3 regions of the Mesorhizobium sp. M7A.F.Ca.MR.148.00.0.0 genome follow, and region 1 is predicted to be linked to each of the others. Evidence: predicted binding sites of a transcription regulator. Region 1 holds the regulator's gene; each other region holds the start of a gene.
The links. Region 1 encodes PhoB, which activates phosphate uptake and scavenging genes when phosphate is short. Its sites were predicted from a motif close to TGTCATNNANCTGTCAT; they were not measured.
Positions count from the first base shown of each region.

Region 2: EOB49_RS20100 (alkaline phosphatase) is a predicted target of PhoB. The motif match lies at 2,279-2,295, and genes of this name have one in related genera.
Region 3: ppk2 (polyphosphate kinase 2) is a predicted target of PhoB. The motif match lies at 1,239-1,255, and genes of this name have one in related genera.

Region 1 is NZ_RZTB01000030.1:40,157-43,437, forward strand. It holds gene pstB (phosphate ABC transporter ATP-binding protein PstB) at 1-316, shown strand, start outside; gene phoU (phosphate signaling complex protein PhoU) at 343-1,050, shown strand; gene phoB (phosphate regulon transcriptional regulator PhoB) at 1,067-1,756, shown strand; gene EOB49_RS14460 (ROK family protein) at 1,773-3,020, opposite strand.
Region 2 is NZ_RZTB01000056.1:5,408-8,688, reverse strand. It holds gene typA (translational GTPase TypA) at 1-72, opposite strand, end outside; gene EOB49_RS20105 (hypothetical protein) at 270-551, shown strand; gene EOB49_RS20100 (alkaline phosphatase) at 633-2,207, opposite strand; gene EOB49_RS20095 (MFS transporter) at 2,342-3,281, opposite strand, start outside.
Region 3 is NZ_RZTB01000131.1:3,363-6,643, reverse strand. It holds gene EOB49_RS29110 (aldo/keto reductase) at 42-1,085, opposite strand; gene ppk2 (polyphosphate kinase 2) at 1,362-2,282, shown strand; gene EOB49_RS29100 (dihydrofolate reductase family protein) at 2,518-3,165, opposite strand.

The sequences.
Region 1 (3,281 bases):
TCTTTCCGGTGGCCAGCAGCAGCGTCTGTGCATTGCACGCGCCATCGCCGTGTCACCCGAGGTGATCCTGATGGACGAACCGTGTTCGGCGCTCGACCCGATCGCCACTGCTCGCGTCGAGGAACTGATCGACGAACTGCGCCAAAACTATACGATCGTCATCGTCACCCATTCGATGCAGCAGGCAGCGCGCGTGTCGCAGCGCACCGCGATGTTCCATCTAGGCTATCTGGTCGAGGAGGGCGCCACCGACAAGATGTTCACCACCCCCGACGACAAACGCACCCAGGACTACATCACCGGCCGGTTCGGCTGAGCTCAGGCATATGAGGGACGAAGATCATGGGTGAACATACCGTTGCATCTTTCGATGAGGATCTGGAGCAGATCAGCCAGCTGATCCGCGACATGGGCGATCTCGCCCGCTCGATGGTCAGTGGCTCGACCAAGGCTTTGCTCAATTCGGACAATGCGCTGGCGCAGCGCGTGGTTTCCGATGATGCCATCATGGATGCGCGCCAGCGCGAGCTGGACGATCGCGCCATCACGCTGATCGCCAAGCGCCAGCCAATGGCCAACGACCTGCGTGCGGTGGTCGGTTCGATCCGCATGGCCGGCGACCTCGAGCGCATCGGTGACCTTGCCAAGAACATCGCCAAGCGCGTCGGCACTGTCGGGCTGAGCGTTACGCCGCACGACCTTTCGCATTCGATCGACGCGATGGCGCAGCTGGTGCTGATCCAGGTGCAGGGGGTCGTCGACGAGTATGCCGCCGCTGACGCGGCTGCGCTTGCCACGCTCAGAAACAATGATGAACGCATCGACGTCAAATACACCTCGGTGTTCCGCGAGCTGCTGACCTACATGATGGAAGATCCCCGCAACATCACGGCGTGCACGCACCTGTTGTTTTGCGCCAAGAACCTCGAGCGGATCGGCGACCACGTGACCAACATCGCCGAAAATGCCTACTATGTTTTGACCGGCACGCAGCTGCCAGCCAATCGTCCGAAGCAGGACGAGACGGCAATGTCCGCGCCAGCGGCATAACAGGGGTGACCAGCCGATGATCGCACCACGCATCATGGTGGTGGAGGATGAGGAGCCGCTAGGCGTGCTGCTCCGCTACAATCTTGAATCCGAAGGTTACCAGGTCGAGGTGGTGACGCGCGGCGATGAGGCCGAAATCCGGCTGCAGGAGAACGTTCCCGATCTTCTGGTGCTCGACTGGATGGTGCCTGCGGTTTCGGGCATCGAACTCTGCCGGCGCCTGCGAATGCGTCCCGAGACCGAGCGGCTGCCGATCATCATGCTGACCGCGCGAGGCGAGGAAAGCGACCGCGTGCGCGGCCTGTCGACCGGCGCCGACGACTATCTGGTCAAGCCCTTCTCGACGCCGGAGTTCATGGCCAGGGTCAAGGCGCTGCTGCGCCGGGCCAAGCCGGAAGTGCTGTCCAGCGTGCTAAAGGTCGGCGATATCGTGCTCGATCGCGAGTCGCACCGTGTCTATCGCAAGAAGAGCGAGATCCGGCTTGGGCCGACGGAATTCCGCCTGCTCGAATTCATGATGCGCCATCCAGGCCGCGTGTTCTCGCGCAGCCAGCTGCTCGACAATGTCTGGGGCGAGACGATCTACATCGACGAGCGCACAGTCGACGTGCATGTCGGCCGGCTGCGCAAGGCGGTCAACAATGGCCGTATGCCTGATGTCATCCGCACGATCCGTGGGGCCGGATACGCCATCCGAGAGGACTGAACTCCCTCGTTTGAACTCACGCCACGTTCTTGCCGCCGAAACCGGATCTCGCCTGCACGCCCGGCGCAAAAATCTCCTGATCGACGAAGATCAGCGCCCGCATGGCGCAGCCTTCGCGGATCAGCGGCAGTTCGTTCGGCTCGGTGTCGAAGGAAATCGATTTGGAATGCTGGCCGCCGGCGGTCTGGGCAATCGCTTGCCGCAATGCCGGCTCGATCAGGTCGAAGGCGGCGGCGCTGACACCGACCATGGCGACCGGCGCCGGATCGATCAGCGCGAACAGGCTGCCGAGGCCGTAGCCGAGCGCTTCGCCGGCCTTGCGATAGGCTTCCCGTTCGGGTCCGTCACCTTCGCGGGCCGCGGCAGCCAGGGCGCGCATGTCGGCGTCGCTGACATCGGCAACGGGTTCTGCATCCTCGCCCATCTGCCTGGCGTTGCGCCATATGGCGTAATTGCCCGCATAGGCTTCGACGCAGCCGCGCCGTCCGCAGCGACATAGCGCGCCGTTCGGCCGATGGATCATGTGGCCGAATTCGCCGCCCGAAGAATGGGTGCCGGTGAACAATTCGCCCTTCAGCACCAGTCCCATGCCGATGCCGTGCGACAAAAGGATAGCGATGAAATCGTCGCGGTAACGATCGGGGTCGCGCCAGCGCAGCGCCACCGCCATCATGTTGCAGTCGTTCTCCATTATGGCAGGGATGCCGAACTCGTCTTCGAATATGTCAGCGAAGGCGATGTCGGTGTGCGGCGTGATCGGCGACCACAGCATGGCGCGGGCACGGGTGTCGGTGATGCCCTGGATGGCCAGCGCGATGCGGGCGATGCTGCGCACGTCCAGGTCGGGATCTGCCAGGCGGCGCCGCACGATGGCCGTGCATTCCCCGATCAGCGACTCGCGCGACATCGTCAGCGTGTCCAGCCGGCGCTGTTCCTCGGATATTACCTGGCCGGCATAGTCGATGACGGCGACGGAGAGGAAGTTCAGCGACAGCACCACGGTCATTACCGCGGCCGCTTCCGGATTGAGACTGAGGCCGACCTGCGGCCGGCCGCGTTTGAGCGAGCCGGCCTCGCTCGGCTTGCTTTCGGTCAGGATGCCTTCGACGATCAGGTCGGATGAAATCGCCGAGATGGTCGAATGGCTGAGGCTTGTGGTCGCGGCGATCTCGGTTCGCGACGGCTGTCCGGCGCGGCGCACTGCCGCGATCACCATGGCGCGGTTGCGGCGGCGCAGATCGTCGTGGCGGATTCCGACCGACATGTTCTTTCATATCCTCCCGGCCGCCGCGGTTCCTCCTGCCCATGGAACGCTGTCGGTGACGCCGGTAAATACTGGCAGAAGCTGCAGGCCGTGTCATTTATTTATTCCGAGACTCGAAAAAAACTCGAAGTGACATCAAAATCCATCAGAATCGATGTTGACAGCGTTCGGGCGTTGGCCCAGTATTTTTTCGAGGCTCGAAAAAATAGAGCCTCTGTGCCGGCCCTCGGGTCAGTTTGGTCGCGCCATACGCGGCGCAGG
Region 2 (3,281 bases), on a different contig from region 1:
CAAAAGCTGGTCGACCAGGGTGGTCTTTCCATGGTCGACGTGCGCGATGATCGCGATATTACGGATTTTCATGTTCTGGTCTCGGAAGCGTTGCAGGCAGCAGGCCAAAAGGCGCTGCCTCTTTCGGTTGCGCGGCTCATACAGGGTTTTTCGCAGTTGCGAAAGAGGAGGAGCGTCACCAAATACTCATCAAATCTTAAGCATCTGCGTGTGAGATGATTTTGTTAACCAAGGCGGGAACCCTTTGGGGCCCGGGCAGTTCAAACGTCATGACCGATAAACTCAACCGATTCTGGCCGCTCATCGCGTCCGTTGCCTTCGCGGTCCTGCTGGCGGCCAACGCCGCGCAGTCGGCCGGGACGATGAAGGAATCACGGCCTGCCTTGCCGTCAGAGGCACAGTCGGCCGAGCAGATTTTCGCCGACGCACCAGACGGCGTCGACCCGATGGTGACCGGCCCGGTCAGCGCCGCCTTCAAGCAGCGCCAGGACGCCGCCAACTGCGACAGCGCCGTCTGGCCGAATATCCCCATGGTCTGCTACCCGGACTAGTCAAGCGCTTCACCCTCGCCAGCTTCGCTTTGCGAAGCCGCCGCCGACCTTCCCCACAAGGGGGAGGGTTGAGAAGCGCGCTTACGCCGACCGCACCGGGTCGAGCGTCACCTTGTAGAGTTCGTTGTCGTCGCGATCCATCAGCCGCACCGTCATCTGCTCGCTGGCGCCTGAAATATCGACGAGCCCGAAGAATTGCAGCCCGGCCGAGGGCGGCAGGTTCTGTCCCTGTTCGGCGGTCGGCGCCTTGATGAACTTCAGCTCCGGACCGAACGTCATGTCGAAATCGTTGGGACCGAACGTGCCGGCATGGATCGGACCCGAGACGAATTCCCAGAACGGATTGAACTCCTGGAACTGCGCCTTGTCCGGGTTGTAATAATGCGCGGCCGTGTAATGGACATCTGCGGTGAGCCAGACGGTGTTGCTGATGCCGGCATTCTTTATGAAGCGCAGCAGGTCGGCGATCTCGAGCTCGCGCCCTTTTGGCAAGCCATTGTCGCCATTGCTGACCGCTTCGGCGCCAACCTTCTTGGTGCCGTCGTCCCAGACGACGAGGCCGAGCGGCATGTCGGCGGCGATGATTTTCCAGGTCGCCTTCGAATTCGCCAGTTCGCGCTTCAGCCATTTCGTCTGCTGCTCGCCGAGCATGCGCGATTGCGGCGTCATCTCATCCTGCATGTCGGGACCATTGGGGCCGCGATAGGAGCGCATGTCGAGGAAGAACACGTCGAGCAGCGGCCCATAAGCGATCTTGCGATAGACGCGGCCGGGCTCGGACGGTTCGTAGCGGATCGTCGTCATCTCGTGGAAAGCCCGCGCCGCGCGGGCCGCCAGCACGTGGATGGATTTTTCCGTGTAGCGGTTGTCGGCGCTGAGGTCCTTCGAATCCGACCAATTGTTCAGCACTTCGTGGTCGTCCCACTGGTAGAAGGTCGGGCAGATGGCGCTCAGGCCGAGCACGTTCCTGTCCATCATGTTGTATTTCCACTGGTCCCGGTACTCGTCCAGCGTTTCGGCGACCTTGCGCTTGCCGTCGATCAGCACGACGTTCTTCCACTTGCCGCCGCCGGGCAGGTCGACATCGTCCTTCATGGCGCCGTCGGCATAAATGGTGTCGCCCGAATGCAGGAAGAAGTCGGGCGTGTGCTTGCCGATCGTGGCGTAGGTCTTCATGCCGGTCTCATCGATGCCCCAGCCCTGGCCGGCGGTGTCGCCGGACCAGGCAAAGCGGATGTCGCGCTTCGAGGCTGGCGCCGTCCTGAAACGGCCGGTGATCGGCTCCGAAACGGCGTTGATGTCGGCGAGATCGGCCGATGTCATGCGGTAGAAGATATCCTGGTCCGAAGCGAGGTCGGTGAGCAGCCGCTTGACCGTGTAATCGCTGGCCGGCGACGTATCGAGCGGCGCCAGGCGGGTCGCATTGGTGAAATTCTCCGTCGACGACACTTCGAACATGACGCGCGACGGTCGGTCGGTGCGCGTCCACACCACGCCGCTGGTGGCGTCGACATCTCCCGACTGGACGCCATGGGTGAAGGAAGGCCGCTGGTTGGCGCGCGAATAATAGGGTAGCGCCAGGCCGGAAACGCCGGCCAGGCCAACGGCACCGGCGGAAGTGACGAAAGCACGGCGGGTCATCGAAAGCTTGTTCACGGCTGTCTCCTGGATGGCTTGAACGGTGCCACCAAAATCCAGCGTCAATGTTTCAGGCGCATCTCGGGATGATGAAGGTTTGATAACAATGAACAGGGTAATCTCCCCCTCTCGGGGGGAGATTAGCGTCGCGCCTAAGCCGCTTGCGGCTCCGGATCGAACGCCGGCTTGCTGGTGTTGATCAGCAGCGAGATACAGGCGGCGGCGATTGCCGTCATGCCGGCGATCAGGAACGCCAGTTCGTAATTGCCCTGCAACTCGCGCATGGTGCCGCCAAAGGCGGCGGCAGCGGCCGCACCGATCTGGTGTCCGGCGACGATCCAGCCGAACACGATCGGCCCGCTGCGATCGCCGAACGCCTCGTTGGCGAGCCGCAGCGTCGGCGGCACGGTGGCGATCCAGTCGAGGCCGTAGAGCACAGCGAAGATGATCAGGCTGGTCGCCGAGAAGCCAGAATACGGCAGATAGATCAGCGACAGGCCACGAATGCCATAATAGACGCCGAGCAGCTTGCGCGGATCGAAGCGATCGGTGAGCCAGCCCGACAACGTCGTGCCGATCAGGTCGAAGATGCCCATCATCGACAGCAGGCCGGCGGCCTGCACTTCGCCGATGCCCATGTCGCCGCAGAACGCGATCAGATGCGTGCCGACCAGCCCGTTGGTGGTGAAGCCGCAGACGAAGAAGGTGGCGAACAGATACCAGAACACCCGCGTGCCGGCGGCACGGCGCAGCGTCGAGAACGTATGCGCAAGAAAATTGCCCTGTGACGCAGGCGGAGTGGGTGGCACGTCGTCAGCCTCGGCGCCGTAGCGCACCATGCCGATCGATGCCGGCCGCTCCGGCACCAGCAGCCAGACCAGCGGTATCAGGGCAGCGGTCGCGATCGCGACCGCAATGACTACCGGCTGCCAGCCGCCCGACTGCGCCAGCGCGGCGATCAGCGGCAGGAACACCAGCATGCCCGAGGCGCTGGAGGCCGACATCAATCCCATGACAAGGCCACGATTGGTCTTGAACCACCGGTTGACGATGGTCGCGCCGAGCACGCTGGCGACAGCACCGGAACCAATG
Region 3 (3,281 bases), on a different contig from region 1:
ATCATTGCGGCGGCCAATACCTATCGCCATCGATTTGCCGGTCAGATGCCGCTTCGGTCAATCACCAGATCGGCGGCACCAAAACGGTCCTTTGCCGTCAGCTGCTGGTGCCAGTAGGGATAGAGCAAGGGCGGCCGGCTGACCGCGTCGAGGCGCTCGCGCTCCTCGCCGGAAAGCATCAGGCTTGCCGCCGCGATGTTGTCCCGGAACTGCGTTTCCGTCCTGCCGCCGATCACCAGCGAACTGACGGCCGGCCGGCCAAGCAGCCAGGCCAGCGTCACCTGCGCTGCCGACACGCCGCGCTGCGCGCCGATCTCGACAAGCACGTCGACGATCCGCCACAGCCGGTCCTCGTCGCGGATCGGCGGTTCGGACCAGCCGGCAAGCTGGCGGGCGGTGGGGCTGTCGCGGCGGTATTTGCCGGACAGCAATCCGCCGGCAAGCGGGCTCCAGACCAGGACGCCCAACCCCTGGTCGACGGAAATCGGCAGCAGTTCGTACTCCGCCTCGCGCGCTTCCAGCGTGTAATGGATTTGCTGCGTGACGAAGCGCGGCTGATGATGGCTGTCGCTGATGCCGAGCGCCTTCATCACCTGCCAGCCGGAATAGTTGGAGCAGCCGACATAGCGGATCTTGCCCTGGGCAACCAGCGTGTCGAGCGCGGAGATGGTTTCCTCCAGCGGTGTCACGCCATCCCATTCGTGCAGGAAATAGATGTCGATGACGTCTGTCCTGAGCCGCTTCAGGCTCTTCTCGCATTCTCGGATCAGGTGATGGCGCGACAGGCCTTCATCGTTCGGGCCTTTGCCGATCCGCATCCGTGCCTTGGAGGCGATCAGCACGTCACCCCTGCGCTTGCCGCCGAGCGCTTCGCCGATGATTTCTTCGGAAATGCCATTCGAATAGACGTTGGCGGTGTCGATGACATTGATGCCGGCGTCGATGCAGAGGTCGATCATGCGGCGCGCCTCGTCGAGATCGGTCTTGCCGACCGCCGAAAATGCGCCGGCGCCGCCGAACGTCATGGTCCCCATGGTCAGCGTCGAAACTTTCAGCCCGGAACGGCCGAGGGTGCGGTATTCCATGTCGATCCTCGCGATTGCGTTGGGGAAGGGGCTGGGGAGGGTGCCCGAATGTGGCCGCTATTTGTAGGACAATTTGCGCGACTTGTCGCCATGCCAGGACGCCGGATCGATCATGCCTGGCGGGATTGGCTGCGGCGGCGATCACGCTCGGGCTGCAATAAAACCGTCATTGCAGGCCTATATTGAAGTCGGCTCAGGCGTTGCCGTTCCGGGCTGTAAGCCGGAGTTTGGGGCGCCGGACGTGGATCGACAGAGCTTGCAAGTGGAGCAGCCGATATGACCGAGCTAAAACAGAATTCTCCGGCCAGGGATTGGCTTGAAGCCGAGCTCGCCGACACGCTCGACGAAGACTATGAGCTCGAAATGTCGGAGCCGGCGCTGTCGATGGAGATCGCCAAGATCTACAAGAACTCGCATCCGCCTTCGATCGATCGCATGCAGTATTTTCGCGACCTGATCACCCTGCAGTCCGAATTGATCAAGCTGCAGTCCTGGGTCGCCTACCACAAGAAGAAGCTGGTGGTGATCTTCGAGGGACGCGATTCGGCCGGCAAGGGCGGTGTCATCAAGCGCATCACCCAGCGGCTCAATCCGCGCATCTGCCGCGTCGTGGCACTGCCGGCGCCGACCGAGCGCGAAAAATCGCAATGGTATTTCCAGCGCTATGTCCCGCATCTGCCGGCCGGCGGCGAGATCGTGCTGTTCGACCGCTCATGGTACAACCGCTCGGGCGTCGAGCGGGTGATGGGCTTTGCCCAGCCCGATCAGGTCGAAGAATTCTTTCACGACGTGCCGGAGTTCGAGCGCATGCTGGTCCGCTCGGGCATCACCGTGGTCAAATACTGGTTCTCGATCACCGACGAGGAACAGCAGATGCGCTTCCTGATGCGCATCCATGATCCAATGAAGCAGTGGAAACTGTCGCCGATGGATCTGCAGTCGCGTGTGCGCTGGGAGCAGTACACCAAGGCCAAGGAAGAGACCTTCGCCCGCACCAACATCCCGGAAGCGCCTTGGTTCATCGTCGAGGGCAACGACAAGAAGCGCGCGCGGCTGAACTGCATCGACCATCTGCTCAAGCAGCTGCCTTACGAGGAAGTGCCGCACGAGGAGATCACTTTGCCGGAGCGCGTCTTCAACCCCGAATACGAGCGCCAGGTGCTGCCGCGCAAGCTCTACGTGCCGGAGAAGTATTGATGGATCGCTCCCTTCTCCCCGTCTCTATACGGGGAGAAGGTGCCGGCAGGCGGATGAGGGGCGGCGCCTGCGTTGGCGGTTGAGTCTAAAAATTCTCCATGCTGGCAGAAGACTATTCTGCCGTTATATTGCCCTCGATAGCGTTTTCGGCGCCATATTTCGGCTGGCTGGCGTCGCCCCTCATTGCCCTGCCGGGCATTTCTCCCCGTATAGTGACGGGGAGAAAGAGCTGTAACTACGCCCGCTTGATGGTGACGTGCGTGGCAAGCGGCGTCGCCACCTGCTGGCTGCAGATATAGCCCAGCTTGAGCATGTCGAGGCCGGCGAAAAGGTTCGCGCCCGAGCCGAGCAGCACCGGCGCGATCGCCAGATGCATCTCGTCGATCAGTTTTTCCTGCAGATATTGCCGGATGGTGGCGACGCCGCCGCCGACCCGCACGTCCTTGCCGCCAGCGGTAGCCTTAGCCTGTTCAAGAGCTGAATGGATACCGTCAGTGACGAAGTGGAAAGTCGTGCCGCCCTCCATGACGATCGGTTCGCGCTTGTGATGGGTGAGCACGAAAACCGGCACATGATAGGGCGGGTTGTCGCCCCACCAGCCCTTCCAGCTGTCGTCAGGCCACTCGCCGCGGATTGGCCCGAACATGTTGCGGCCGAGGATCCAGGCGCCGACATTCTCGAAGCTGCGCGCCGCGAACGCCTCGTTGACGTCGGTGGTGCCGCCATCTTGTCCGAGCACCATCTCGCGGAAGGTGCGGGTGTCGACAAACCACTTGTGCAAGGATTCCCCACCGACGCCGAGAGGATTTTGCAGATCCTGATCGGGACCGGCGCCATAGCCGTCGAGCGACAGGGTGAAAGCGTTGACGCGAAGTTTGGACATGCGAGCCTCCTCGATAACCGGTTGTATTTTGCAAGCAGTTGTTTGGTAGCAAACTGATTGTGAATTGCAAGCGGTATTTTTAGAGAACTTTGCCGCACCGCACGTGCAGAGCAGAA